DNA from 3 places in the Ensifer sp. KUDG1 genome. Region 3 is predicted to be linked to each of the others. Evidence: predicted binding sites of a transcription regulator. Region 3 holds the regulator's gene; each other region holds the start of a gene.

Region 1 (9,688 bases), on a different contig from region 3:
TTCCTCGGCGAGCGGCGACACACGACTGCGTGCGACGAGCAGCGTGCCCTTGTCGACGGCGGCCTCGGGGAGCTCGAAGGCAAGCAGCACGGGCCTCGGCAGGCCAGGCTCGAGCCGCTCCGTCGGCAGATAGCCCGGCACGGTCGAAAACCGCTGGCTCAGTGCATAGCGCAGGCCATTGCCCGCCAGCCATTCCGCAGACATCAACGTCATCGTTTCCGTCTTGGCAACGGCCGCGCCCTCGATGATCAGCCAGACACCTGACGTGGAGTAGTCCTTGACCCGCCCGAAACTCTCGACCGTGAGCTGGCGCGCCAGATGCACATTGGCCGCGCCGAAGGCGAAGTCGCGCGTTTCCGCCCGCTCGCCGACAGCACCGTGAATGGCGATCGGCGCGGTGATGTCGCCGTAGCCGGGCGTGCTGTTTCGCATCGTATAGAGCGCGGCGATCGCAAGGCCGCAAAGCAGCAGCGTACGGAAAGCCGACATCATTGCTCCGTCGTCTCCGAGGCCTGCGTGACCGGCAATTCGACGACCGCAGCCTCACCGTCATCGAACCAATTCGGCGCGCCATAAAGATTGTCGCGCGGCTTGTAGATCTGTTTTCCGATCGCCAGCGAAAGCGTCTGCGGTTCCGGGCGGTCCGCCGGCCACTCCCAGGCCGCGACCAGTCTTTCCGGCATGTTCGGATTGATCGCACTGGCGATCCATTTGTCCCGCGCAAGGTAATAGGTGGGCTTGGGCTGCAGCGGAGCGGCGTCATCCTGGATCGTGATCAGGTTCATGAAGCCGTTGCTCGTGGCGACGGACTGGTTGTCGACTTCGAGATCCACCAGCAGGAACCGCTTCGGTTCGAACGGTTTCGTGCCGGTCGGCGGCAGGGACGACATCTGGGCGCCGTTGATGGTCACTTGCCACCGGCCCGTATCGACCGCCTGGCCTTTGCCTATGACCGGCACGGGAACCGGATTGGCTGCATCATAAACCGCCGAAGCAAAGGAAATCGCAGCCGCCGCCATGCCTCCGACACCGGTGACAAGCATGATCAGCAGGCGCTGCCTGATCTTCGATCGCCGTACGATCGGCATATGTCCTCCATCCACCCTGCAGATGTTGCAACCGGAAGATAGGAAAGTTTGTCGCGGAAATCAAAACACGCGTGTCGGAAACGGTTTCTTCGGCAGACGCGGCGTCAGAACGAAAGCTCGAATGTGGAATATCGGAGCGTTGGAACGAAGCCCTGCGTCACGTAGACCGCACGAGCGGCTGTTGCCGACGTATCCATGCTGAGAAAAACCGCGCTGCACCCTGCGGATCGCAAATCGTCCAACGTCGCCCGGACGAGCGAGGTCCCGATCTGCCGACGGCGCGCTTCGGGCGCAACGGCCAAGTACTCTAGCCGCCCGAAATCCGTGTCCGCGACCTTCAGCCAGACCGCCGCACCGAGAACGGCGTTGTCACCGTGCACATATCCAGCGTGATACCCTTCCGCCAGATATTCCCTCAACCGACCGGCGCAGTCGTCATCCCATTGAAAATGGTCTGCCAACAAAGTCGCAAGCTGAGGCAAGCGAGGATCGTCACGGCCAGTCAGTCTTTGCACGGTCCAGGCGCCACGCCCTCCCGCCTTCGGTTGACCCTCGGCAACCCAACCCATTTCCTGATTTTCGCGCCCCTCCACCCAGCCTCGGTTGAGGACGATTTCGCGCAGGTCGAGATTTGCAGCGCTGACGCAAAGCCGGAGAAAGCCAAAACGCCGGCCTGCCAGCCGCTCCATAAAAGCGAGCACGTCCTCGGTCGCGACGGCCGCTTCGTCGAACCGATAGGGTCCCACGGCAACCGCAGCCTCGCTGCGATTTATCATCGTCCTACTCCCGAGATCCTCGGGGCTATAGAGGAGACCAAAGGCGGCGACAGGCCTTCCATCCGCCGCTTCAAGGATTCTCAGTTCCCTTCGCCAGTCCAAACCGTAGAGCTTGAACTCGGCGATGAGTTCCCCCGTCGTCTTGCATCTCGGATAGGCTGTGCCGCTGTCAGGGTTGTCGAATTCGCGCTGGAGCCGCGCCTCCAGCAAGGGCAGATCCGCGCTGCGGATCGGCCTGAGCTTCAAACTGTGCATCGTTGGATATCCTCTTCAGGCACGGCTCAGCAGTGCAGGGTCTTGTCGAAGGAGACCCTCTGAGACATGGGGCTGCAGTCGCCGCGGCCTCGGACACCAGTGGCGGTTGACCGTCGTCGAACGATGAAGACTTTGCCGGCTTTTGAGGAGAGCCGCCGGCCGGTGACCGGCGAATTGGATCAGATGCGGTGAATCTGCTGCTGCCCCTCGTCGGAGACAGGAGGCCTCTTCTCAAAGGTCGCGCGAATGGACATGGGCGCGCCATCACCGCGCGACACCACCATGAACATCTGCAGTTGGCCGCCACGCCGAACGAACTGGATGCCGAAGCTTCTGCCGCCATAGGCGCCGGAAACGGTTGGCTGCCACTGTCCCTTGCCTGCGGCAAGCGGCAGGTCGGCAAAACGCTCGACGTTCGCCACGGCCTGCCAGCCATTGTTGCTGCTCACGGTCAAAAGGTCGCCGTGACGGACGATGCCGATATAGCATTTGTCGCACTGCCCGGCCGTGGAGGTCAGTTGCCGCCACTGTCCGACAAACGCATCACCATCAGCCCTGACGGGAGCAGCAGCGGAAAGAAGCAACAGGCCAGCGACGCCGGCTTTGTACAGGATCTTCATGCTTCCCTCCTCGTCGCCGACCGACAGACACAACGCGACACAGTCTTTGATTGCGTCGCACAAGAAAAACAACCAAATCGAAGGCGGTCAAGATCAGGTGGGCTCAAAGCTGTGCATTGCCCGGCCACAACACGTTCGCCGCCCGCCAATTCCCCCGTGATTGGCGCTTGCCTTCTGCCCGCGACGGGCGACAATTGCATGCGGTGGAAAGCGGGGCCAGGAGCCATTCGGCCCACATTGTCCGCCGATCCGGGGAGGCCGGCTATGCGCAAACTGCAATCGCAAGGCGTTCACCACATCACGCTTGTCGGGGCGGACCGGCAGACGTCGATCGATTTCTGGGAAGGGCTGCTCGGCATGCCCTTCATTTTCGAGCAACCGAACCTCGACCGGGCGAGCGAAAGCCACCTCTACTTCGATCCGGGCGACGGCCGCCTGATCACGGTCTTCACCGACGAGAACCGCACGCCAGATCCCGAGCGCACCCCGACCGACATGGGCTGCGTGCACCACATCGCCTTTGCCGTTTCGCGCGCGACATTCAACCAGGCCGTGGAGCGGCTCGACGAGCGAAAGATCCGGCACAGCGGCGTCAAGGATCGCGGCTTCATGGATTCGATCTACTTCGAGGATCCGCTTGGATTGCTGGTCGAATTGGCGTCCTATCGCTTCGAACCGCCTGCGGGCCACAGCCACGCCGAGGTGTTGATGGAAGCCCACAAGATCAGGATTGCGCGCGGCGACTACAACATCGCCGAGGTTCACCTTGCCGATGCGATCGAGGCGCTGGTCGAGCGCACGCGACCCACGCTTTCGCCCGATCGCCTGGCAAAAGACCCGTACGGCCGACGCTAGCATCGGTCGGCGCAGGGAAAGGCCGCTCGATTTGCGCAGGTGGCTCAAGCAAGAGCAGCACCTGCCGAATGGCGCTAAAAAGGGAGGAATGCCATGTCCGCAATCCAGCTCAACGTCATCAAGCCCAGCGTCAACAACATGACGGCGCGCGTGTTTCTCAGGGCAGCCAATCTCGATTTCAGCGAAAACGACGTCTACGGCCAGACGCGCACGCCCGAATATCTGGCCCGAGCGCCCTCGCACCTGACACCGATGATCGAGACGGCGGACCTGCCCAAGGGCGCGCTTTGGGAAAGCTGCGCGATCATGCAGTACCTCTGCAACAAACATGGGTTGGATGACTTCTACCCGAGGGAACCAGAGGCACGCGCGATGATCGACAGCGCCATGTTCTATCTAATCGGCACGTTCTATCCCTATCTCGCCCGCGCAACCTATCCGGCGCTGAACTTTCCGCTTTACGCGGGCGAAGTCGGCTGCAGCGATGCCGATGCGGAGACGAAGGAGATCGCCCGTCAGGCGGCGGTTGCAGCCCTTGCCGAACCGCTCGAGGTATTCCGCACGTTCTACATCGGGGACAAGCCGTTCATCGGGAGTGCCAAGCCTTCGATCGCCGATATCCGGCTCGCCGCAACGCTCGAGTTCCTGGCCGCGATCGACTATGAGCTGCCGGACTGGGCAAAGACCTACATGGCGAACATCGAACGAACGCTCGGACCTGCCTATGCCGAGCCCGCCGCCGATGTCCGTGGCTATATCGGCTATGTGAAATCGCAGCGTCAGTAGGCGGCTGCCTTGCGCTTCATTGGATGAGAAGAACGACGCCGGTTGCCCCGAGTGCGAGCGACCAAAGACGATCGAAATTGATCCAGGCCGAACGCAGGACCGCAAGATCGAACCAGGAGAAGACGGCAAGCGCCAGCGCGGCGGTCACCGTCAACATCGCGATGCTATGCACCGCGACGGCCGCGAGCGAGATCGGCAGCGAACTTGCCATCGCCAGGTCGCCTGCGTGACCTGCAAGACAGAGGCTGAGCACCGCCGGCACCAGCATGAGGCCGGCCCCGTGGCTCGTCGCCATCAGGAAGGACCAGAGCGCAAGTCCCGCCATGCCAGCCCGCATCCCGATCCGGACGCGATGGCGATGGCCATAGATGGCGGTGTAGCCGGCGGCGCCGAGAATGAGCACCGCCGCAGCGATCCTGAAGGTGTTCGGATCGAGCACCGAGCCGAATGCTGCGAACACCGCCAGCACGGTCGCGACCGAGATCGCGTGACCGACCGCAATGGGTGCCAGGGACAGCCAGACGACCCGGCTGCTCTGGCGATGAAGCCCGAGTGCCACGGCGAACAACCAGCCCATCGCAGGATTGAGGCCGTGAAAGGCGCCGAGGCCGGCGAGCGAGAGCCATGGCCAGACCGCCGTCATTCCTCGTGACCGGGCTGCACTGCGCCCTCCTCCTCACGGATAACAATAGGAATCGGACGAGCAGTCGCCACCTTCGAGGCGAACCTGATGCGGACGATGGCCCTTCGGCCAGTCGACAAAGAACTTCTCGTCGAAGGCTATTCCGCCACTATCGGCGACATCGAGCTTGACCATCCAACCGTCGATGCCTTCGGGATAGAACTGCGGGTCGATGGCGCCATAGAGCGAGTTGGTGAAATAGACCCGCTTGCCGTCGCGGCTGATCTCGACCATCTGCGGCCCGCCGTTCAGCGCGCCGTTTTTCGCCTTCGGATGGCTGGCACGCGAAACGATGCCACCGATCCTGACCCGCCCCGTTTCCTTCGGTGCGAAGGGGTCGGAGACGTCGTACTGGATCATGTCGCCGGTGCCCCAGCAGGAAACGTAAAGGAACCGGTCGTCCATCGAGAGATCGATGTCGGTGACGAGCGGCGCGACCGCACTGAAGCCTTTCAGCACCGGCGGCAGCAGATCCGGATCGGCCGGTTCTGCCGGGATCTCGATCACCTTTTTGACCGCCCATTTGTCGCCGTCGCGATACCAGGTCCAGATCGACGCCGAGAGATCCTTGAGGCTGATGACGCAGCCAACGAAACCATAGGCCTTGGTCGGGTCGTGCGCCGGGCGCAGTTCGAAGACGAGCTGGTGTTCCTCGCCAAAATCGATCTCCTGCACGTGCTTGCGCTTGTGCAGGTCCCAGAAATGCAAGCGCCGGCCGTACTTCGAACCAAGCAGCACCTCGGGAACCAACCCGTTCTCGAACGTATCGGGCGTGCCCCATTCGCTTGTTATCATCGTGTCGTGGCCGAGATGCCACCAGAAATCATAGGCGAGCTTCTGCGGCCCACGGTCCATTTCCCATTGGCCAAGAACGTCGAAGCTCTGATGGTCGAGCAGGAAGATGCCGCCGGGCGCCTTGCCGTCGCGATCGGCAAGCGCGTTGACGTAGATGCCCTCAGGCCCGCAATGGGTGGTGTGCAGCCGCGAATAGTTCGCCTTCTCGGCGATTTCGGCGGGCTCGATCACCCGCACGATCTTCGGATTGCGCGGATCCGGCTTGGTGTCGATGATGTGCAGACGCGAGGAGCGCAGGCCCGGCACCACCAGGTAGCGGCGCTCGACATGCGGATGCGGCGCGTTGGGGCACAGGCACGAAGAGCAGGCGTTCCAGCCGAAATGATGCAACTCGTCGCCGACATTCGGCATCTCGACCTGCCCGACGATCTGCGAATAACTCGAGGACGTCGGATCGACGTCGACGACGGCGATTGCATCCGGCCGCCTTCGCTCCGGATCGAACGCCGCCACATAGGCGAGCGTCTCCTTTGGAGCCTTGGCCGCCATGCGCGGTGATGGATAGAAGGAAGGATCGGGTCGCCACGTCGCCATTGCCATTCTCCCCCAAGAGAAGTCCCGAATGCGCGGTTCCTGATGCAGGCTCCGGTCATGCGGCAAAAACGCGTCGGAAATGCGGCCCTTGCCTTATTTCCTGACGGGGAACGGAACGCTTCTGGTTGGATGAGACGGGACCGCGACCAGCAGAGGTCGGTTTAGAGACCTCACGTCTCGATCCGCAGCTTCATCCGGTCAGCGGCAAAACGGCTACGGGAATACTCGATCGGTTTGCCGTCGAGATCGGCGTTGATCGACTGGGCTTCGAGCACGATTGCGCCGGGCGAGAGCTTCAGCATCGAAAGCTCCTCGGCGTCGGCATGCCGGGCGACGATCTCCGTCGAGGCGCGTACGTAATCATCCAGGCCTTGGGCTGCAAAGGCCTTGGTGACGGAGTGCAGCCGTTCGAATTCCTCGGCCATGCGCGGAAAGCGATGCGCCGGATAGTAGCTCGACGACACCGACAGCGGCCGCCCGTCGCCACTGCTGACGGTCCTGAGCTCGATCACCGGCTCTCCGAGGGCAATAGCAAGCGCCTTTGCGACCTCTCCGGTCGCCGGCAGTTCGGCATGGCCGAGCAGCCGCGTGCCGATCTCCTTCACCTGGTGCCCGAGACCTTGCGAGAAGCGCGTGCGCTTCGAGATCGGGTAACTCACCCGTTCCTTGCGCTCGATCATCGTGCCGCGCCCCTGGACGGCGCGCACCAGACCCTCTTCGGCGAGCGCCGCCAGAGCGCTTCTGACCGTGTGCCGGTTGACGCCGAACTCACCGGCAAGCACCGTTTCCGGCGGCACCATGCCGGTCGCATCATAATCGCCATTGCTGATTGCCAGGCGGATCCGGTCGGCGATCTGCCGCCAGAGGGCGACGCCGGTCTGGCGCTCCACCACTTTTCGCATCGCCGTATCTTTTCGCATTGGCATGTCACAAGCCTGTCATTTGCGGACGTTATGAAAAAGTATAAGATGTATAGTTGTCTAGATCAATAGACATTTGAGGTGAAGATTATGGATGCGAAGCTGAAACAGGAAAGCCCGCCGGATCCGGCGCGCAAGAAGGCCATGGGGCTGCTCGCCCGCGCAACCCTCGACGAGCTCAACGCCGCCTGGGAAGCGCTTGCCGACAAGCCGGACGTTCATCCGGTCCGCGGTCCTGAAACCGGCCTTGTCATGGTGCGCGGCCGAATCGGTGGCGGCGGCGACGCCTTCAATCTCGGAGAAGCCACCGTTTCGCGTGCCACAATCCGCCTTTCGACTGGCGAGATCGGCCACGGGCAGTTGCTCGGCACGGACCGGCAGCGCGCGCGGCTCGCGGCCATCTTTGACGCCCTTGCCCAACGTGATGGCGACAGGGTGGGCGTCGAGGCCCTGCTTGGCCGCGTGGCCGACCGGCTTGCCCAGGAAGAACGCCGAAAGGCGGAGGAGACCGCGGCCACCCGCGTCGACTTTTTCACCATGGTCCGGGGAGACGACTGATGGCCAGCCAATCGCAGATTTATGCCGGCGCCTTTGCCGATCCGGTCTTTGCAGCCCAGTCCGTCTTCCGTGACCTGATGGATGGCTTTGCACGTCCGGGCACGATCAAGCGCCTTGGCGCGACCAGCACGCCCCCCGTTCCGCTCGCTGCGGCCGCCGGCGCCGTGGCGCTGACCTTGTGCGACCATGACACCCCCGTCTGGCTGACGCCGGCGCTTTCCAAATCGGCCGTTCCGCAGTGGATCGCCTTCCACACGGGTGCTCCACTTACCACCAGCAAGACCGACGCGCGCTTTGCCTTCATCGAAAAGGGCGCAGCCTTCCCCGGTTTCGACCAGTTCTCGCTCGGCACGCAGGAATATCCGGACCGCTCGACGACGCTCGTCATCGAAGTCGAGGCGCTGACCGGCGGGCCGGTGCTGACCGCCAAGGGCCCCGGTATCAAGGACGTAACGGACGTTGCGGTGAAGGGGCTGCCGGACGTCTTCCTTGAATTCTGGACGGCCAATCGCGCGATTTTTCCGCGCGGCGTCGATCTCGTGCTGACGGCCGGCGACAAGCTCGTCTGCCTGCCGCGCACCACCCGTCTTTCGCTCAAGGAGGCGTGAGCCATGTATGTAGCCGTCAAGGGCGGGGAAGCCGCCATTGCCAATGCCCACCGCCTTCTCGCCGATCGCCGCCGCGGCGACCGCAATCTTCCCTCTATCACCATCGACCAGGTGGTCGAGCAACTCGGCCTTGCCGTCGATCGGGTGATGGCGGAAGCCTCGCTCTACGACCGCACGCTCGCAGCGCTTGCCGTGCGCCAGGCGCGCGGCGATATGATCGAAGCGATCTTCATCCTGCGCGCATACCGCACGACGCTGCCGCGCTTCGGCTATTCCGAGCCAGTCGATACCGCCAACATGAAGGTTGAGCGCCGCGTTTCGGCGACCTACAAGGATCTGCCGGGCGGTCAGCTGCTGGGCCCGACCTTTGACTACACCCACCGCCTGCTCGACCCGTCGCTCATCGCTGACGAGGCTGTCGAAGAACCGGCGGTCAAGGAGCCCGGCGAACACGTGATGCGCGTTTCCGACATTCTCGACGGCGAAGGCCTGATCGAGGGTGACGGCCAGATGCCCGAAGGCCACGTCATGGGTGACCTCACCCGCGAGCCGATGGAGTTTCCGATGGCCCGGGACCTCCGCCTGCAGGCGCTCGCCCGCGGTGACGAAGGCTTCCTGCTGGCGCTCGCCTATTCCACCCAGCGTGGCTACGGCCGCACCCATCCCTTCGTCGGCGAAGTCCGCATCGGCGAAGTGGAGGTCGAGCTCGACCTGCCGGAACTCGGCTTTGCCGTCTCGCTCGGCTCGATCCGCGTCACCGAATGCCAGATGGTCAACCAGTTTATGGGCTCTGCCAAGCAGCCGCCGCAGTTCACCCGCGGTTATGGCCTCGTCTTCGGCCAGAGCGAACGCAAGGCGATGTCGATGTCGCTGGTCGACCGGGCACTGCGGACCGACGAATTCAATGAGGACATCGTCGCCCCCGCCCAGGACCAGGAATTCGTCATCTCGCACGCCGACAACGTCCAGGCGACGGGCTTCGTCGAGCACCTGAAGTTGCCGCACTATGTCGACTTCCAGGCCGAACTCGACCTCGTCCGCCGTATGCGCCGCGACTACGACGCCGCGAATTCGGGCGAGGCGTCGAAGGAACAGCGGGAGGCGGCCGAATGATCGGATTTTTCTCCAGTCTTAACGGCTCAGTCGCCGCC
Region 2 (9,688 bases), on a different contig from region 3:
TGGCGGATTCGTAAGCCGCTTGAGCGTCCAGCGTATTGGCGGCGTTGGTGTTCGAGGTGCGGTAGGGGATGTTGTAGCGGCGGGCGAGCTGGCCGCCGGCGACCACCGCCTTCATGTATTCCGGCGTGCCGAAGGCGGGTGCGCCCGTCTTCATGTCGACATTGGAGGTGAAGCCGCCATACATGACCGGCGCGCCGCGCCTAACCATCTGGGTAAAGGCGATGCCGCAGAGCGCCTCGGCGTTCTGCTGCACCAGTGCACCGGCGATCGTCACCGGCGCCATGGCGCCGGCGAGCGTAAAGGGCGTGACCACGACCACCTGGTTGCGCGAGGACATCTCGATGATGCCCTGCAGCATCGGCCCGTCGAGCCGGAGCGGCGAGGAGGTGTTGATGATGGTGAAGAGCGAGGGCTCGCGTTCCATCTGCTCCATCGAGATGCCGCGGCCGATGCGGGCGATCTCGATGCCGTCGGTGTTGCGCTGCTGGCCGAGCGAATAGACGTGGAACACCTTGTCGGTAAGTTTCACCATGTCGGAGAGGCAATCGAGGTGGCGCACCGAGGCATGGATGTCGACCGGCTCGACCGGATAGCCGCCGGTCGTGTGGACGATGTCATAGGATTGCGCGAGCTTCACCAGCTTGCGGTAATCCTCCTGGTTGCCGGTGCGCCGGCCGCCGTCCCGGTCGGCGACGAAGGGCGCGCTGGCGATCTGGGCGAAGACGAGATTGTTGCCGCCGATGGCGACATTGCGGGCCGGGTTGCGGGCATGCATGGTGAAGGTTGGCGGTACCGAGGCGATCATGTCCATGATCAGCCCGCGGTCGAAGCGCACCCTGTCGGTGCCGGGTGTCACGTCGGCGCCGGCCGCCTTCATCCGCTCGCGCGCCTCCGGCAGGATGACGTCCATGCCGATCTCTTCGAGGATCGTCAGCGACGCCTCATGCACCGATTCAAGCGCATCATCCGAAAGGACGGTGGATTTCGCCAGCGTATTGACAAGATTGAGATATTTTCCGCCGGGGGATCTGCGCACACGCTCGGCACTGCGCCCGCCCGGGCGGCGTCGGCGCTCCAGCGGCGTCGAGGCTGCGTCGCCGGTTGCCGCATCGGGAAACTGATCGTCGTTCATGAAAGACCCACCGTGTTGCCGATGGGGAGTGTGTCGCAGATTCGAAGCGGCGATGGCCCGCCATTTGCGACAGTTCAGTTCTCTTGTGGAGTAAATCGCTTACCCTGACGCATTTCTGCAGCCGGATGGCGCAACCGCTCAAGACAGGCCGCAATCGCGACGAGCGCTAGGCTCGGTCGCCCCGCAGCATCTCGCGCTTGCCGGCAAACCCCTTGCGTTTTTCGACGGCAAAGCCCGCGGCCTGCAAATTGCGGCGGACGAAACCGGCGGCGGCATAGGTGGCGAAACTGCCGCCGGGCGTGGTCTTTTCGAAGACCAGCCGCATCAGCTCCTCCGACCACATGTCGGGATTGCGCGACGGCGCAAAGCCATCGAGATACCAGGCGTCGAACGGTTGTTCCGCGCGTGCGACGCCCTCGAGTGCCGGACCGCAGACGACCGTGAGGCTGACGCCGTCGCCGAAGTCGAGCCGGACGTCGCCATCGGGCTCGGCCGGCCAGCGCGAGGCCAGCGCCTGGCGCTCCGTGTCGATCTCCGGCCAATGGCTAAGCGCGCGCGAAATCTCTTCTGCCGCCATCGGGAAACGCTCGAAGGACACGAACTGCAGCCCGTCGCCGGCGGCAGCGGTCATCTTCCACTGACGCCAGGTTTCGCAGAAATTGAGGCCGGTGCCGAAGCCGAGTTCGCCGATGCGGAAGGTGCCTGCACCGACCCAGCGATCGGGCAGGCCGTTGCCCGATAGGAAGACGTGGCCGCACTCCAGCCGCCCGTCGGTGCGGCAATAAAAGTGATCGCCAAACTCCCGGGAATAGGGCATATCGCCCTCGTGCCAATCAAGGTTCTGGTGCGCCGGGGGCTCGATCGGGTCTGCGGATCCTGTCATGGCCAAGGCGATAATCCGCCGGCCGGAGAAGGTCAATCGATGAGCGAGCTTTTGGTCGTCGGCGGCGGCATCATGGGGCTGTCGGCCGCGCTTGGCGCCGCGCGCAGGGGCATGACCGTGCGGCTCGTCGAGCAGCAGGCGATCGGCGCTGGCGCCAGCGGTGGCCTTTTGGGCGCGCTCATGCCGCATATGCCCGATCGCTGGAACGACAAGAAGCAGTTCCAGTTCGACGCACTCGTGGCGATCGAAGAAGAGATCGCGGCGCTCGAGGCGGAGACGGGGGTTTCGACCGGCTATCGGCGGACGGGCCGCTTGATCCCGCTCGCCAAGCCTCACCTGCGCGACATCGCCCTTCGGCACGAGCAGGATGCACTGAGCCACTGGCGGGCGGCCGACAGGCAGTTCCACTGGCACGTGAAGGACGAGGGGCCTGAGGGCTGGCCAGGCGCCGAGGCAGCAGCGCACGGCATGGTCTTCGATACGCTCGCCGCGCGCGTCTCGCCGCGTCGCATGCTTGCGGCCCTCCGCACGGCGCTCCTGCGGGCACCGAACGCCCATGTGGACGAACGCCGGGGCGTGCGCCGGATCGAGCCGGCACACGGTTGGGCCGAACTCGACGACGGCACCCGGATCGGTTTCGAGCACTGTATCATCGCCGCCGGTGTCGGCAGTTTTCAATTGATCGACGACGTGTCAGCGCCGCTGGCGGAAACGAGCGGCACGGCGGTCAAGGGCCAGGCGGCACTGCTGCGGGCGGAGATCGACCCGGCGCTTCCGGTGATCTTCGCCGATGGCGTCTATATCATCGCGCATGACGACGGACATGTGGCGGTCGGCAGCACCAGCGAAAACAGTTTTGTCGATCCCCTGTCGACGGACGCGCAGCTCGATGAACTGCTTCGGCGCGCCGTGGCGCTTGCGCCGCGCCTGGCAGAGGCCGAGGTAGTGGAGCGATGGGCGGGGTTGCGTCCGAAGGCGACGGGGCGCGAGCCGATGGTCGGCCGGCATCCGGACCATTCGAACGTCTCGGTCCTGACCGGCGGCTTCAAGGTGAGCTTCGGCATTGCGCATCGACTGGCGCGTTTCGTCATGGACGAGATCGCCGGTTCTCCAACGATCGGTATTCCCGATTCCTTCTTCTGCCGGAATCACATAGCCGCACTTCGCGACAAAAGCCTTTAGCCCCGGACATGCGAAAGGCCCCGCCGGCGGCGGGACCCGAAAGATCGAAAGTCAGGCATTACATCCAGTAGGGCGGCACGCCGTAGTAGTCATAGACACGGCGGCCGTTTTCCGCGTTCCAGTCGTACTCGTCGGTGCCGTGATATTTCGGCGCGTTTTCGACCTGATCGCGAGTCACATCAGTGCGATAGCCGCCGAGCTTCTCGTCATAGGTCAGCTTTGCCCAGGGTAGCGGATAGTGGTCTTCGCCGAGGCCGAGAAAGCCGCCAAAGCCAAGCACCGCATAGGCGACGCGCCCGCTGCGCTTCTCGATGATCACGCGCTCGATCGAGCCGATGTGTTTGTCGTCGGGGCCGTAGACCCTCGTGCCTTCAACCTTGTCGCTCGCGATCAGGTCGTGGGTCTCCTTGATCCGGGCGTCCTGAAGGTTCGCATTGTGATAGGTCACGTTTCGTCTCCATCCTTGTTTTCCTACCATTGGGGAACGAGCGATCGGCCGGATGGTTCCGAAAAACCAACGGCGACGTTCGGGCCGGCGCTGCGCTCATCCCCGGTCGACTTCGTCAATCTGTCACGCAAATCACCTAAGACGCGGCCATTGGACAAGTCGGGGTGAGGGCGGAAAACCGCATGCTTTTGCTCATCCCGCGCTGAGGGATACCCGGAGCCAGCCGATGCGCTATGCCATTTGTTTTACGCCGCCGATGGCCGACACGCTTTCCGCGACCGCAGCAAGCTGGCTGGGACGCAACGTCTATTCCGGCGATCCTACGGAATTGCCGTCGGTCGCGGGCTTGAGCGCCGCCGATGTCGCCTATCACACGGCGGTACCCCGCCGCTTCGGCTTTCACGCGGTGATGATGTCGCCGTTCCGCCTGCATCCGGACATGACGGAATCGAAGCTTCTGAAGGCGCTGATGCATTTTGCCGGCGCCCAGACCCCGTTCGAAATCGATCGCCTGGAGGTTGCTCGTATCGGTAGATGCTTCGGGCTGATGCCGCAGGTGCCGAGTACGGCCATGCATCTGCTTGCGGCCAACGTCGTCCAGGAGTTCGACGCCTTCCGCGCGCCGCTCAGCGAAGACGAGATCGAGCGTTCCGATCCGGACCGGCTGACCGCGCCGCAGTTTTCCAACCTGTACCGTTGGGGCGATCCGCATGTGATGGACGAGTACCGCTTCCACATGATGCTGACCGGCCCGCTTGCGCCCGACGCGATGCGCCGGGTCGAGGCACCACTGCGCGACCTCTTCGAGCCCTGCCTATCAAAACCGCTTTCGATCGGCAGCCTTGCGCTGTTTGTCGAGCAGGAGACGGGCGCACCCATGCGGGTGCATTCGCAGCACCCGCTCGGCAAGATCTCGACGAACACGCGCGCCGAGCGGGCAAAGCGCGCCGCCGCCGATCCGTCGCTGGCGCCGCAAGGCGCAGTTCGGCCGCTGCCGCTGATCGTCGCCGCGCTGATGGCGCAGCGCTAAGCGGAAACGCACGCGGGCTGATCTGCAAACAGCAGCGCTTTCGGATAGGGCAGGCCGAGGGGCGGCATGTCCGAGAGCGCGAAGTAGCGCAGCGACTTCGTTTCGCCGTCGCTGATCGGCTGCTGGGAACCGACGATCCGGCATCGATAGAGGGTAACCACATATTCGACGCGGTTGCCGTTCGGGTAGGTGTAGCGAAACGCTTCTCCGCCGAAGACGCCCAGTATCCGCTCGACCGAGACCGGATAGCCGGTTTCCTCCATGACCTCGCGAAGGATCGCGTCGACAGGCGTTTCGCCCGGCTCGATGGCGCCGGCCGGCAGGCTCCAGCCTTCGCCGCTTGCTTTTTCCTGCAACAGGATCCGGCCATCGGGATCGAGAATGGAGGCCGCCACCGACGGGCAGAGAAGCAGGCCGGAACCGACTTTTTCGCGAAGCGCTTGAATGTAGGATTTCATCTCGATGCGGGCCGTTGTCCTTGCCGATCCATTCAACGCCGTTTCCGAAAATCTCTCAACCTCGGCCTGAACGGAATTTTTCTGGTGATTTCCGTCAGGGCCACGGTGCTGCCGCTGCCCCGCTTCCCGTCATTTCGGTATCGACAATCCGGTCGGCGGTGATACCGTTCCTAAAAATTCGAAGGGTGATTTGATGTCTGAGACTAAGTATCCGCGCGACCTCGTTGGCTACGGCCGCAATCCGCCGAAGGCAAACTGGCCGGGCGATGCGCGCATCGCCGTGCAGTTCGTGCTGAACTACGAAGAGGGCGGTGAAAGCTGCATTCTCGATGGTGACCCGGCGTCCGAATGCCTGCTGTCGGAAATCGTCGGCGCACAGCCCTGGGCTGGCCAGCGCAACCTCAACATGGAATCGATCTACGAATATGGCGCCCGTTCCGGCTTCTGGCGGCTGTGGCGCATGTTCACCAGCCGCAACGTGCCGCTGACCGTCTATGGCGTGACGCAGGCCATGGCGCGCAATCCGGAAGCGGTTGAGGCGATGAAGGAAGCCGGCTGGGAAATCGCCAGCCACGGTCTGCGCTGGCTCGAATACAAGGACGTGCCGGAAGAGGTCGAGCGCGAGCATATCCGCGAGGTCGTCCGCCTGCACACGGAACTCACCGGCGAGCGCCCGCTCGGTATCTACCAGGGCAAGCCTTCGGCCAATACGCTGAAGCTGGTGCTGGAGGAAGGCGGCTTCCTCTACTCCTGCGACAGCTATGCCGACGAGCTACCCTACTGGGTGCCGGGTCTTTCGCCCGACAAGCCGCACCTGATCATCCCCTATACGCTCGACGCCAACGACATGCGCTTTGCGACGCCACAAGGCTTCAACAGCGGCGACCAGTTCTTCAGCTACCTCAAGGACACCTTCGACGTGCTCTACGAGGAAGGCCGCCAGGGCGACGCCAAGATGATGAACATCGGGCTTCACTGCCGGCTCGTAGGCCGCCCGGGCCGCGCCGCCGCTCTTGCCCGCTTCATCGACTACGTGATGTCGCACGACAAGGTCTGGGTGCCGCGTCGCATCGACATCGCCAACCACTGGTACCAGCACCACAAGCCGGAAGGGGCGCTCTGATGACCGACCGTGATGCCTTTGTTGCCCGTTTCGGTGGCGTGTTCGAGCACTCGCCCTGGGTTGCCGAACGCGCCTACGACCGAGCCGCGGCGACGGGGCTGACGGCGGGCACGGTGCACTCGGCGCTCTGCCAGGCCTTTCGCACGGCGCTGCCGCGCGAGAAGATGCAGGTGCTGCGCGCGCACCCCGATCTTGCCGGCAAGCTGGCGATCGCCGGCAAGCTGACGGCGGACTCGACGGCGGAACAGGCATCCGCTGGCCTCGACCGGTTGACGCCAGAGGAGCATCAGCGCTTCACCGGGCTCAACGACGTCTACACGAAGAAATTCGGCTTCCCCTTCATCATCGCGGTGAAGGGGCTCACCAAGGCGCAAATTCTTGCCTCCTTCGAAAGCCGCATTGACAATTCGCCCGAAGAGGAATTTGAAACCGCTTGCGCACAGGTCGAGAAAATCGCCCGCCTGCGCCTGCAGTCGATGCTTCCTGGAGACGAAAATGCCTGACAAAACCGTTCGATGCCTGTCCCCGCTCATGAGGAGGGCCCTCGAACTGGACCGGACATCCGCAAGCGCCAAGTCTTCTTGCGAGGTCTCCGCATAATGTCGCGTCTGCTTACGATCGAACCGCTGACACGCGACGCCTTCGCCCCGTTCGGAACCGTCATCGAAGCCGATCCGGCAACGATGCGCTACATCAACGGCGGCAATACCGAACGCTTCCACGGGTTGGCGCGCGCCGATGTCGTCGGCGAGGGCGCCAACGTCATCATCAACATTTTTCGCGGCCAACCGCGTGCTTTCCCCTATTCGGTGACGATGATGGAACGGCACCCGCTTGGCAGCCAGAGCTTTTCGCCGCTCGACGACCGTCCCTGGCTCGTCGTCGTAGCGGACGACGAAGACGGGCGCCCGGGCACGCCACGCGTTTTCCAGGCGAACGGCCGGCAGGGCGTCAACTACGGCCGTAATGTCTGGCATCACCCGCTGATGTCCATCGGCGCCGTCAGCGATTTCCTCATCGTCGACCGCGAAGGGCCGGGCAACAATCTCGAGGAGTTCTTCTATGAGGAACCCTTCGTCATAGAGAGCGCGATCTAGCAGGACGTGCGCGGCTTCTGACAGCATCCCGCGCCAATGTGTGAGAAGAGAGAAGCCATGAGCAGCACCGGCCGCCTGACCACCCATGTTCTCGATACCGCTCTCGGCAAACCGGCCGAGGGCCTGCGCATCGACCTCTACTGGCTGGAGGGTGAAGAGCGGCAGCTGATCCGCACCGTACACACCAACAGCGACGGCCGCGTCGACGGGCCGATGGTTGAAGGCATCGGCTTCATGGCTGGCAATTACGAGCTGGTGTTCCATGCCGGCGACTATTTGCGCCGGTCAGGCGTGACACTGCCGGAGCCGGCCTTCCTCGACCGCATCCCCTTGCGCTTCGGCATCGCCGATCCGGCGAGCCACTATCATGTGCCGCTGCTGCTATCGCCCTATGGGTACTCGACCTACCGGGGGAGCTGAGGCGTCCACCAGACGCCACATGCCTTAAGGCGCCGGACCTCTCAAAGGGTCATCCTCGGGCTTGACCCGAGGATCCATATGTCGCCTGCGGCTTTGGATGCTCGGGTCGAGCCCGAGCATGACAAGAGAGTGGGAGGTGCGCCGTCTCACTCCGCCAGGATGCTGCGATCGACGTCGTTGATGTCGCGCTTGCCGCAGAGGGCCATGGTGATGTCCATCTCCTTGCGGATGATTTCGAGCGCCTTGGTGACACCGTCCTTGCCCATGGCGCCGAGGCCATAGAGGAACGGGCGGCCGATATAGGTGCCCTTGGCGCCCATAGCTACGGCTTTGAGCACGTCCTGGCCGGAGCGGATGCCGCCATCGATATGCACCTCGATTTGGTGGCCGACGGCATCGACGATGCGTGGCAGCATGCTGATCGAGGAATGGGCGCCGTCGAGCTGCCGGCCGCCATGGTTGGAGACGATGATCGCGTCGGCGCCGGTGGCGGCTGCCATCTTGGCGTCCTCCGGGTCGAGAATGCCCTTGAGGATCAGCGGCCCGCCCCAGCGCTCCTTGATCCAGGCGACATCCTTCCACGACAGCTGCGGGTCGAACTGTTCCGTCGTCCAGGCGCCGAGCGAGGAAAGGTCGGTGACGCTCTTGGCGTGGCCGACAATGTTGCGGAAGGTGCGGCGCTTGGTGCCGAGCATCTTCATGCACCAGCCGGGACGTGTGGCCATCTGCCAGAGATGTTTCGGTGTCATCTTCGGCGGCGCGGACAGGCCGTTCCTCAGGTCCTTGTGACGCTGGCCGAGGATCTGCAGGTCGAGCGTCAAAACCAGTGCCGAGCATTTCGCCGCCTTGGCGCGATCGATGAGGTTGAGCACGAATTCGCGTTCGCGCATGACGTAGAGCTGGAACCAGAAGGGTTTCGTCGTCACCGAGGCGACGTCCTCGATCGAGCAGATGCTCATGGTCGAGAGCGTGAAGGGCACGCCGAAGGCTTCCGCCGCCTGGGCGGCCAGCATCTCGCCGTCGGCGTGCTGCATGCCGGTGAGGCCGGTCGGCGCCAGCGCCACCGGCATCGACACCTTCTGGCCGATCATCGTCGTTTCCAGCGACCGGTTGGTCATGTCGACCAGGACCCGCTGGCGCAGCTTCACCTTGGCGAAATCCTCCTCGTTGGCGCGATAGGTGCCTTCGGTCCAGGCGCCGCTGTCGGCGTAGTCGAAGAAGAGTTTCGGCACCCGGCGCTTGGCGAGCGCCTTGAGATCGCTGATTTCGAGGATTTGCGTCATGGAAATAGCCTTCGTCCAACAGGGATTGAACGAGCCATTACCATGTTTGCCGGAGGCTTGTTAATAGCCAGAACGCAGAGAGGTCAATTTTCTTGACCTCTCTGCGTCTGGCGCGTCAAACGGCGGCGAGCGTCGATTTCGCCGGCTTGCCGGCGACATAGGTTTCGACGATCGACCGGTCGTCGCCCATGGTCTGCAGCAGGAAGAGTTCGTCGGCGAGCGAATTGACCACTTCGGCCCGAAGCGCCATCGCCGGCGTCGCCGTCATGTCGAGCACGATGAAGTCGGCGTCGGTGCCGGCTTCGAGCGTGCCGATCCGGTCAACGAGCGACAGCGCCTCGGCATTGCCGCGGGTCATCATGAAGAAGCTGTCGAAGGGGTTCAGCCGCTCGCCCTGCAACTGCAGGATCTTGTAGGCCTCGTCGAGCGTCTTCAGCATCGAATAGCTGGTGCCGCCGCCGATGTCGGAGGCGACCGAGGTGCGCACCGGCCTATCACGCCTGCTGAGCGCGCGCAGCGGAAAGAGGCCGGAACCGAGGAAGAGATTGGAGGTCGGGCAGAAAACGGCGACCGAGCCGGTTTCGCTCATGACGTCCGCCTCGCGCTCCGACAGATGGATGCAGTGGCCGAAC
Region 3 (9,688 bases):
CTCCACCGCAAAGCCGCTGCTCGAAGTGCTCGCCGGCATTCCGACCATCGTCTACGGTTTCTTTGCACTGGTGACCGTTGGCCCGTTCCTGCGCGATATCTCGGCGCAGATGAACGGTCTCATGACCGGCAACTACCAGAACTTCATCCAGGCACAGAGCGTGCTGACGGCCGGCATCGTCATGGGCATCATGCTGATCCCGTTCGTGTCGTCGCTGTCGGACGACATCATCACCCAGGTGCCGCGGGCCCTGCGTGACGGCTCGCTCGGCCTTGGCGCCACTCGCTCGGAAACGGTCAAGAAGGTCATCCTTCCCGCCGCTCTTCCCGGCATCGTCGGCGCGCTGCTGCTGACCGCCTCGCGCGCCGTCGGCGAGACCATGATCGTGGTGCTGGCAGCCGGTGTCGCGGCCCGCATGCAGATCAATCCTTTCGAGCCGATGACGACGGTGACGGTGAAGATCGTCAACCAGCTGACGGGTGACCTTGAGTTCACCTCGCCGCAGACGCTGGTGGCCTTCGCGCTGGGCATCACGCTCTTCGTTATCACGCTCGGCCTCAACATTTACGCGCTCTACATCGTGCGCAAATACCGGGAACAGTACGAATGACCGACATCGCTTCCCCGACCGTCCGGATCTCCGCCCGTCCCGCATCCGCCAAGCGCGATATCGGCATCAAGCGTCGCTATGCTGCCGAACGCCGTTTCCGCTTCTACGGCATGGCCGCGATCAGCACCGGTCTCTTCTTCCTGGCTTTGCTGCTGTGGACCGTCTTTTCCAACGGCTACACCGCATTCCAGCAGACGACGATCACGCTGCCGATCGAGTTCACCGAAAAGGTCATCGACCCCAAAGGCGAACGCGCGACCGACGGCAAGGTGCTGATGACCGCCAACTACCCGCTGCTGGTGCGCGATGCGCTCGTCAAGCAGCTCGGCATCGACGCCACCAAGAGGCCGCAGGTCAAGCAGGCGACCGACATGGTTTCCGCCAGCTCCCGCACGCTGCTGCGCGACATGGTCGTCGCCGACCCGTCGATCATCGGCAAGACGGTTCCCGTCACGCTGCTGGCCGAAGCCAACATCGACTCCGCCTTCAAGGGCCAGATCGATCTCTCGGTCGATGAGGGCAAGCGCAAGGTCAAGGACCAGCAGGTCACCTGGATGAACGAGCTGGCCAGCGCCGGCATCCTGAAGAAGAGCTTCAACACCGGCATCTTCACCTTCGGTGCCTCCAGCCGTCCTGAAGCGGCAGGCGTCGGCGTCGCTGCCCTCGGCTCGCTCTACATGATGTTGATCGTGCTGGTTCTGTCGCTTCCCATCGGCGTCGCCGCCTCGATCTACCTCGAGGAGTTTGCGCCGAAGAACCGGCTGACCGACCTGATCGAGGTCAACATCAACAACCTCGCGGCCGTTCCGTCGATCGTCTACGGTCTCCTGGGCCTTGCCGTCTTCATCAACTTCGCCGGCATGCCGCGTTCGGCAGCCGTCGTCGGCGGCTTCGTGCTGACGCTGATGACGCTTCCGACCATCATCATCGCCACCCGTGCAGCATTGAAGGCGGTCCCGCCGTCGATCCGCTCGGCGGCCCTCGGGCTCGGCGCGTCGAAGATGCAGACCATCTTCCACCACGTGCTGCCGCTCGCCATGCCTGGCATCCTCACCGGCACCATCATCGGTCTTGCCCATGCGCTTGGCGAAACCGCGCCGCTGCTCCTGATCGGCATGGTCGCCTTCGTCGTCGATTTTCCCGGTTCGCCGATGGAGCCGTCGACTGCGCTGCCGGTGCAGATCTACATGTGGGCCAACGAGGCGGAACGCGCCTTCGTCGAGCGCACCTCTGGCGCAATCATCATTCTTCTCATCTTCCTGGTCGTCATGAACCTTGGAGCCATTCTGTTGCGACGTCGCTTTGAGCGCCGCTGGTAGTGAGGTAATTACTATGAACATCATGTCAGAAGCAGCAGTCGAGAAGGCCCTGGATCAGAAAATGAACACCGTGCCCTACAAGATGATCGGCAAGGATGTGTCGGTCTATTACGGCGAGAAGCGCGCGCTTTTCGACGTCAACCTCAACATCCGCGAGAACACGGTCACGGCGCTGATCGGTCCTTCGGGTTGCGGCAAGTCGACCTTCCTGCGCACGCTGAACCGCATGAACGACACGATCGAGAACTGCCGCGTCACCGGCAAGATCACGCTCGACGAAGACGACATCTACGACCCGACGATCGACGTCGTCGAACTGCGCGCCCGCGTCGGCATGGTCTTCCAGAAGCCGAACCCGTTCCCGAAGTCGATCTACGACAACGTCGCCTACGGTCCGCGCATCCACGGACTTGCCCGCACCAAGGCCGACTTTGACGAAGTGGTCGAGACCAGCCTGCAGAAGGCCGGTCTGTGGAACGAAGTAAAGGACCGCCTGCAGGAGCCGGGTACTGGCCTTTCCGGTGGTCAGCAGCAGCGCCTCTGCATCGCCCGTGCCGTCGCCGTCAGCCCGGAAGTCATCCTGATGGACGAGCCCTGCTCTGCGCTCGACCCGATTGCGACCGCCAAGGTCGAGGAACTCATCCACGAACTGCGCACGAACTTCACGATTGTCATCGTGACCCACTCGATGCAGCAGGCCGCCCGCGTTTCGCAGCGCACCGCCATGTTCCACCTCGGCAATCTCGTCGAGGAGAACGACACCGACAAGATGTTCACCAATCCGGATGACCAGCGCACCCAGGATTACATCATGGGCCGCTTCGGCTGAGGCCGCATAAGGCTGCAACAGTAACTGCAAAGCGCCCGTAAGGATCGACGATCATGTCCATGCATATCATGTCCGCCTATGACGAAGAACTGAAGTACCTGACGCGCCGCATCTCGGAGATGGGCGGTCTCGCCGAGCAGATGGTCGCTGAATCCGTTCGCGCGCTGGTCAATTCCGACCTCGCTCTCGCGCAGAAGGTGATCTCGGACGACACCGTTCTCGACGACGCCGAGCGCCAGATCGGCGAGAAGGCGATCGTCACCATCGCCAAGCGCCAGCCGGTCGCCGCCGACCTGCGCGAGATCATGGGTTCGATCCGCATCGCCTCCGATCTGGAGCGCGTCGGCGATCTCGGCAAGAACACCGCCAAGCGCGTGATCGCGGTCGCCGGATCCGGTATTCCGCGCAAGCTCGCCCGCGGCCTGGAGCACCTGGCGGAGCTCGCTCTGGTCCAGCTCAAGGAAGTGCTCGACGTCTACGCCTCGCGCTCGCCGGAGAAGGCCAACAGCATCCGCGAGCGCGACGAGGAGATCGATGCGATCTACACCTCGCTGTTCCGCGAACTGCTGACCTACATGATGGAAGATCCGCGCAACATCACGCCCTGCACGCATCTTCTGTTCTGCGCCAAGAACATCGAGCGCATCGGCGACCACGCGACCAACATCGCCGAGACGATCTATTACATGGCGACGGGTGCCCAGCCGGAAGGCGAGCGCCCGAAGGATGACACCACGTCGACGCTGGGCTCGGTCAACGACTGAGCGCCGAGCGCGCCGTAAGCATGCATGCCCTTTGAAATCTGATCCGGTCGCGGCTTCGGTCGCGGCCCCGAATTCCTGTATCTGAAGCACGCGGTTTTCGCCCCGCCTTTGAAATCGGCGGACGTGCTCCAGATTTAGAGTGTCTGAGCGCCGGCCGGGCCGATGAGCCCAAGGGTCGCCCGCGGTAAGGAGACGTTACCTGATGTTGCCAAAAATCGCCGTAGTCGAAGACGAAGAGGCGCTGAGCGTTCTGCTGCGTTACAATCTGGAAGCCGAGGGCTTCGACGTCGACACGATCCTCAGGGGCGACGAGGCGGAGATCCGGCTTCAGGAGCGGCTGCCCGACCTGCTCATCCTCGACTGGATGCTGCCCGGTGTTTCCGGCATCGAGCTTTGCCGCCGGCTGCGCCAGCGCCCGGAGACGGAGCGCCTGCCGATCATCATGCTGACGGCGCGCGGCGAGGAAAGCGAGCGCGTCCGGGGTTTGGCGACCGGCGCCGACGACTATGTGGTCAAGCCATTCTCCACGCCGGAGCTGATGGCGCGCGTCAAGGCGATGCTGCGCCGGGCAAAGCCCGAGGTCCTGTCGACGCTGCTTCGCTGCGGCGACATCGAGCTCGACCGCGAGACCCATCGCGTTCACCGCCGCAGCCGCGAAGTGCGCCTCGGCCCGACCGAGTTCCGTCTTCTGGAGTTCCTGATGTCCTCGCCGGGCCGCGTCTTCTCGCGCTCGCAGCTTCTGGATGGCGTCTGGGGCCATGACATCTATGTCGACGAACGCACCGTCGACGTGCATGTCGGTCGCCTGCGCAAGGCTCTGAATTTCTCGAACATGCCCGACGTCATCCGCACCGTTCGCGGCGCCGGCTATTCGCTCGAAAGCTGACAGATCCGGAAGTCTCCAACAAAAAAAGGGGCCGATCGGCCCCTTTTTTATTGATGCTGTCCGGCTTCTTAGCGGGCCCTGCGGCGCTCGCCCGACGGCTGGTAGGCCAGCCGCGCATGGAAGGTGCAGTAAGGCGACGATTCCGGGGAATCGTTGCCGCAGAAGTGAAACTCTTCCTTCAGCGGGTCGCCGATCGGCCACTTGCAGGTGCGCTCGGTGAGCTGGGTCAGCTCGAGGCGGCGCGACATCGGCACGACAACGTCGGTCCGGGTGCTGAAATCCTGCTCGGCAACGAGATCGACTTCGATTTCTTCCTTGAGAACGACAGCGCCGGCCGTGCGTGCAACCGGGCGGGCCGAAACGCGCGAAGCGTAGTTCGGCGCACGCGGTGCCGAGGTCGGGCGCTTCGGACGGGCCGCCGTCGTGGTGCTACCGCCGGCCTTGGCGCGACCTGGCAGGCTCAGGCGGTGAACCTTGCCGATGACAGCGTTACGGCTGACGCCGCCGAGCTGTGCCGCGATCTGGCTCGCGCTCAGGCCCTCGGACCAAAGCTTCTTCAGTTTCTCCACCCGCTCGTCAGTCCAGTTCATTTCTGCACTCTCCGTTCTCAGCGTTGGGGATGGCAGAATCCCTCACCGCACCCCGGCTGAACCCCGGGGTTGCAAACGCGATAACTCTTTTGGTGACTAGGTCCGCCGCATGCGTCTAGTAATTGAATGTTAACGTACTGACCGCTGGACTCTGTGGCAAGAGTCCCGGGAATCAGGCCGAATCGATTTCGTAGTTTTCCCCAACTTGCTCGGCCGGCGTTGCATTTTTGCAAGCCCTCCCGGACGATTTTTCTGCTGCCAGGAATCGACCCTTCATGTTGCGCTGCAAGGCTTGGTTTTGTTGACATTGCAGCGCGAAATGGGAATAGTGCCTGCGCCGCCGAAAGGCGGCATTTTTGATTTTTATCGGCCCGCGTGAGGCGCGGGATCGATGTCGATCTGGAGTGAAGGAGAGCCTCGCATGACTGCAACAACGCCGCTTTACGATACCTACATGCGCGCGCCGTTGCGTTTCGAGCGAGGAGAGGGCGCCTGGCTGATCGCTGAAGACGGGACGCGTTATCTCGATTTCGGCGCCGGTGTTGCCGTGAATTCGCTTGGCCACGCGCATCCCCACCTCGTCGAAGCGCTGAAGGCGCAGGCCGACAAGGTTTGGCACCTGTCCAACCTCTATGAGATTGCGGGCCAGGAAAGCCTCGGTCGCCGGCTGACCGCAGTCACCTTTGCCGACAAGGTGTTCTTCACCAATTCCGGCGCAGAGGCGCTGGAATGCGCCATCAAGACGGCACGGCGTTACCACTTCTCCAAGGGTCACCCGGAGAAATTCCACGTCATCACCTTCGAGGGGGCTTTCCACGGCCGCACGATCGCGACGATCGCCGCCGGCGGTCAGCAGAAATACATCGAAGGTTTCGGTCCGAAAGCGCCGGGCTTCTACCAGGTCCCGTTCGGCGACATCGCTGCCGTCAAGAATGCGATCACCGAGGAAACCGCAGCGATCCTGATCGAGCCGATCCAGGGCGAGGGCGGTATCCGCCCGGCGACCAAGGAGTTCATGCAGGAACTGCGCGCGCTTTGCGACGAGTTCGGCCTGCTCCTGATCCTGGACGAGGTTCAGACCGGCGTCGGCCGTACCGGCAAGCTGTTTGCCTATGAATGGGCCGACATCCGCCCGGATATCATGGCGGTCGCCAAGGGCATCGGCGGGGGCTTCCCGTTCGGCGCGTGCCTGGCGACCGAGGAAGCCGCATCTGGCATGGTGGCGGGCACGCACGGCTCCACCTATGGCGGCAATCCGCTGGCCATGGCCGTCGGCAATGCCGTGCTCGACGTCGTTCTGGCCGACGGGTTCCTCACGCATGTGCGCGATGTCGCGCTGGTCTTCCGCCAGGGTCTTGCGTCGCTCAAGGACCGTTTCCCTGATGTCATCGAGGAGATCCGAGGCGACGGTCTGATGCTGGGCATCAAGGTGAAGGGCCCTTCGGCCGATCTGCTGAAGGAAATTCGCGCGGAGAAGCTTCTGGCTGTGCCGGCCGGCGAAAACGTACTGCGTTTGCTGCCGCCGCTGACGATCACGGCCGAGGAGGCCCGCGAGGGCCTGGCACGTATCGAACGCGCCGCCGAGGCGGTTCGCAAGGCAAGCGGCAACGCCGCGGCCTGAAGGTAGCGACCCAAGGCCGACTATGGCGCTAGAATGACCTTCGTGCGAGCACGTATATGGCGTGCCGCACCGGGGATCGATTTTTCAGACAGGAACCGAGTACGATGGCAGGCACCAGACATTTTCTCGATCTTTCGGCCATGACGGCCGCCGACCTCCGGACGATCATCGACGATGCGCGCGTCCGAAAGGCGGCGACCAAGGCCGGAACCGCCGAGAAGCCGCTCGCCGGCAAGATGCTGGCGATGATCTTCGAAAAGCCCTCCACCCGCACCCGCGTTTCCTTCGATGTCGGCATGCGCCAGCTCGGCGGCGAAACCCTGTTTCTGTCGGGCACCGAAATGCAGCTCGGCCGCGCCGAGACGATTGGCGACACGGCCAAGGTCCTGTCGCGTTACGTCGACGCCATCATGATCCGCACCACCGACCACCGCCGTCTTCTGGAGCTGGCCGAACATGCGACGGTCCCCGTCATCAACGGCCTGACCGACGATACCCACCCGTGCCAGATCATGGCCGATATTCTCACCTTCGAGGAGCATCGCGGCCCGGTGAAGGGCAAGACGATTGCCTGGACCGGCGACGGCAACAACGTTCTGCATTCGCTGATCGAAGGTTCCGCCCGTTTCGGCTATCGCATGAACATGGCCGTGCCGCTCGGCTCCGAGCCGCAGGACAAGTTCCTGAATTGGGCGCGCAACAATGGCGGCGAGGTCCTCTTGTGTCATGATGCCGAGCAGGCCGTCGCCGACGCTAATTGCGTCGTGACCGACACGTGGATTTCGATGAACCAGGAACATCGCGCCCGCGGCCACAACGTCTTCCAGCCCTACCAGGTCAACGAGGCGCTGATGAAGCGTGCGGCCTCCGATGCGCTGTTCATGCACTGCCTGCCGGCGCACCGCGGCGAAGAGGTGACCGACGATGTGATCGACGGCCCGCAGTCCGTGGTCTTCGACGAGGCGGAAAACCGGCTGCACGCACAGAAGTCGGTCATTGCCTGGTGCATGGGGCTCGTCTGAGCCGGCTGCCCGGTCGCGCGCGACGGCGGCGAAGAGGCTTCAGTGCGCTCCGCCGAGCGTGCGCCGTATAGGGGCGTGTGCACCGCACTTGACATTGTCCACGTGCGACACGATTTAGGCGGCATACGGGCGCTCCTGAAAGTAGTGAGCGCGCAACCGTCGAGGTGGTGCGTTGCTATGGCGGCGGCACATACCTGGTGGACAATCCGTTTATCGCGGGATCAACTGAGACAGCGAGCACGTTGCGCGGGGATAGCAATATCTCTGGTGCAGCTTGGTGGCTGAAGGCAAGGAGCAAGACATGACCGACATGACGCCAGGGCTTGGTGAGTTCGACTTTGCCGGTGACGATCACGTCGTGCCTTTCCAGGTGGAAGGCCTCGACGTGCGCGGCCGCGCCGTGCAGCTCGGCCCGATGCTGGACGCAATCCTCGAGCGCCACAACTATCCGCTTCCGGTTGCGCGCCTGGTTGCTGAAACCGTCGTGCTCACTGTGTTGCTCGGGACCTCGCTGAAGTTCGAAGGCAAGCTGATCGTCCAGACCCAGGGCGATGGCCCCGTCGATCTGGTGGTCGCCGATTTCTCGACGCCGGATCGCGTGCGCGCCTATGCCCGCTACGATCAGGAAGCACTTGCGGCTGCCGAAAAGGACGGCCGGACCCTTTCGCACGAGTTGCTCGGAAAGGGCGTGCTCGCCTTCACCATCGACCAGGGCGCCCATACCCAGCGTTACCAGGGTATCGTTGCGCTCGACGGAGCGACGCTGGAAGAAATCGCCGGCGTCTATTTCCGTCAGTCGGAGCAGATCCCGACCAAGGTGCGCCTGGGCGTGGCCGAGCTTCTCGATCGCGACGAAAACGGCAAGCCGCGGCATCGCTGGCGCGCCGGCGGCATGGTCGCGCAGTTCCTGCCCGAAGCACCGGAGCGCATGCGCCAGCCCGACCTCTCGGGCGGCGACGGCGATGACGGCGAAAGCGCGTTCGAGGACGACGATCTCTGGGCTGAAGCCAAGGTGATGGTCGAAACGATCGACATGGACGAGTTGACCGATCCGATGGTCGGAACCGAGCGGCTGCTCTATCGCCTGTTCCACGAGCGCGGCGTCCGCGTCTATGAACCGCAGGCGGTCTATGACCGTTGCAGCTGCTCGCGCGAAAAGCTTCAGTCGGTGTTGTCGAACCTGAGCACGGACGACCTCGAAAGCACCATCGACGATGGCGAAGTCAAGGTTACCTGCGAGTTCTGCTCGACGACCTATCGCTTCGAAGCTAGCGAGGTGCGCCCGCAGTAGCGGGCGCCTCCGGTCGACTGGCCGCGAGTTAGAGCGACGTCAGTGAAGGACAGGCTGTTCCGGATTGGCTTCAGTTCAGGGTGCGCACGAGCCCGGGTGAATCGAGCGAGAAGGCGGGGATGGCCACGTTGAACGTCTCTCCGCCTTCCGATTCCATGCTGTAGTGACCGAACATCACGCCCGAGGGCGTATCCAGCGGGCATCCGGACGAATACTCATAGGTATCGCCGGGATTGAGCAGCGGCTGCTCGCCGATGACGCCCGGACCGCTGACCTCGTCGACTTGCCCATTCTCATCGGTAATGTGCCAGTAGCGCGTCATCAACCGCACGGTCGCGTCCGAGTGGTTTGAGATGACGATGCGATAGCCCCAGACATAACGGCCGTCATCGGGATCCGACTGTTCTTCGAGATAGTACGGCTCCACCGTAACTTCTATGTCGCGGGTCAAAGCGCGATACATGGGCATCACCTTGCTTCAGGTCTTTCAGGGTATTCTACAGCAAGATGGTTTCGTCAAGAATAACGGCAAGATTGTGCGATCCCACGATGGGACAGATGGTCGTGCTGACGGGATCGCGCGGGTGAAACCGGCTTGGCGCCCTGGCGCTGGGCCGCCGGAAACCATCTTGTGACGGCCGGCAAGGGCGTCGGCCGCCGTTGGTCACGGCGGCCGCGTCTTCGTAAATCAGGCCTTCACCGCCTTCAGCGCGCGGGCGAAATCTTCCACCACGTCGTCGCTGTCCTCGATACCAG

What was found. The regulator PhoB, encoded in region 3, activates phosphate uptake and scavenging genes when phosphate is short. The targets are predictions, from matches to a motif close to TGTCATNNANCTGTCAT.
Region 1: the regulator PhoB is predicted to act here: its motif matches at 7,377-7,393, upstream of phnF (phosphonate metabolism transcriptional regulator PhnF).
Region 2: the regulator PhoB is predicted to act here: its motif matches at 3,756-3,772, upstream of M2267_RS18580 (DUF1045 domain-containing protein).

The regions. Positions count from the first base shown of each region.
Region 1 is NZ_JBNDIG010000016.1:13,317-23,004, forward strand. It holds gene M2267_RS28575 (hypothetical protein) at 1-489, opposite strand, end outside; gene M2267_RS28580 (hypothetical protein) at 489-1,088, opposite strand; gene M2267_RS28585 (GNAT family N-acetyltransferase) at 1,193-2,119, opposite strand; gene M2267_RS28590 (hypothetical protein) at 2,299-2,802, opposite strand; gene M2267_RS28595 (VOC family protein) at 3,004-3,594, shown strand; gene M2267_RS28600 (glutathione S-transferase family protein) at 3,688-4,380, shown strand; gene M2267_RS28605 (hypothetical protein) at 4,397-5,023, opposite strand; gene M2267_RS28610 (selenium-binding family protein) at 5,057-6,451, opposite strand; gene phnF (phosphonate metabolism transcriptional regulator PhnF) at 6,622-7,353, opposite strand; gene phnG (phosphonate C-P lyase system protein PhnG) at 7,462-7,929, shown strand; gene phnH (phosphonate C-P lyase system protein PhnH) at 7,929-8,537, shown strand; gene M2267_RS28630 (carbon-phosphorus lyase complex subunit PhnI) at 8,541-9,650, shown strand; gene M2267_RS28635 (hypothetical protein) at 9,647-9,688, shown strand, end outside.
Region 2 is NZ_JBNDIG010000007.1:139,646-149,333, reverse strand. It holds gene M2267_RS18600 (trimethylamine methyltransferase family protein) at 1-1,132, opposite strand, end outside; gene mnmD (tRNA (5-methylaminomethyl-2-thiouridine)(34)-methyltransferase MnmD) at 1,299-2,015, opposite strand; gene M2267_RS18590 (NAD(P)/FAD-dependent oxidoreductase) at 2,055-3,197, shown strand; gene M2267_RS18585 (PRC-barrel domain-containing protein) at 3,256-3,645, opposite strand; gene M2267_RS18580 (DUF1045 domain-containing protein) at 3,872-4,675, shown strand; gene M2267_RS18575 (NUDIX domain-containing protein) at 4,672-5,169, opposite strand; gene puuE (allantoinase PuuE) at 5,327-6,256, shown strand; gene uraD (2-oxo-4-hydroxy-4-carboxy-5-ureidoimidazoline decarboxylase) at 6,256-6,759, shown strand; gene M2267_RS18560 (ureidoglycolate lyase) at 6,856-7,353, shown strand; gene uraH (hydroxyisourate hydrolase) at 7,411-7,773, shown strand; gene M2267_RS18550 (alpha-hydroxy acid oxidase) at 7,920-9,056, opposite strand; gene guaD (guanine deaminase) at 9,172-9,688, opposite strand, start outside.
Region 3 is NZ_JBNDIG010000001.1:462,079-471,766, forward strand. It holds gene pstC (phosphate ABC transporter permease subunit PstC) at 1-610, shown strand, start outside; gene pstA (phosphate ABC transporter permease PstA) at 607-1,929, shown strand; gene pstB (phosphate ABC transporter ATP-binding protein PstB) at 1,943-2,758, shown strand; gene phoU (phosphate signaling complex protein PhoU) at 2,809-3,522, shown strand; gene phoB (phosphate regulon transcriptional regulator PhoB) at 3,725-4,408, shown strand; gene M2267_RS02365 (GcrA family cell cycle regulator) at 4,477-4,998, opposite strand; gene M2267_RS02370 (aspartate aminotransferase family protein) at 5,420-6,619, shown strand; gene argF (ornithine carbamoyltransferase) at 6,724-7,641, shown strand; gene M2267_RS02380 (Hsp33 family molecular chaperone) at 7,943-8,932, shown strand; gene apaG (Co2+/Mg2+ efflux protein ApaG) at 9,003-9,395, opposite strand; gene M2267_RS02390 (O-succinylhomoserine sulfhydrylase) at 9,621-9,688, opposite strand, start outside.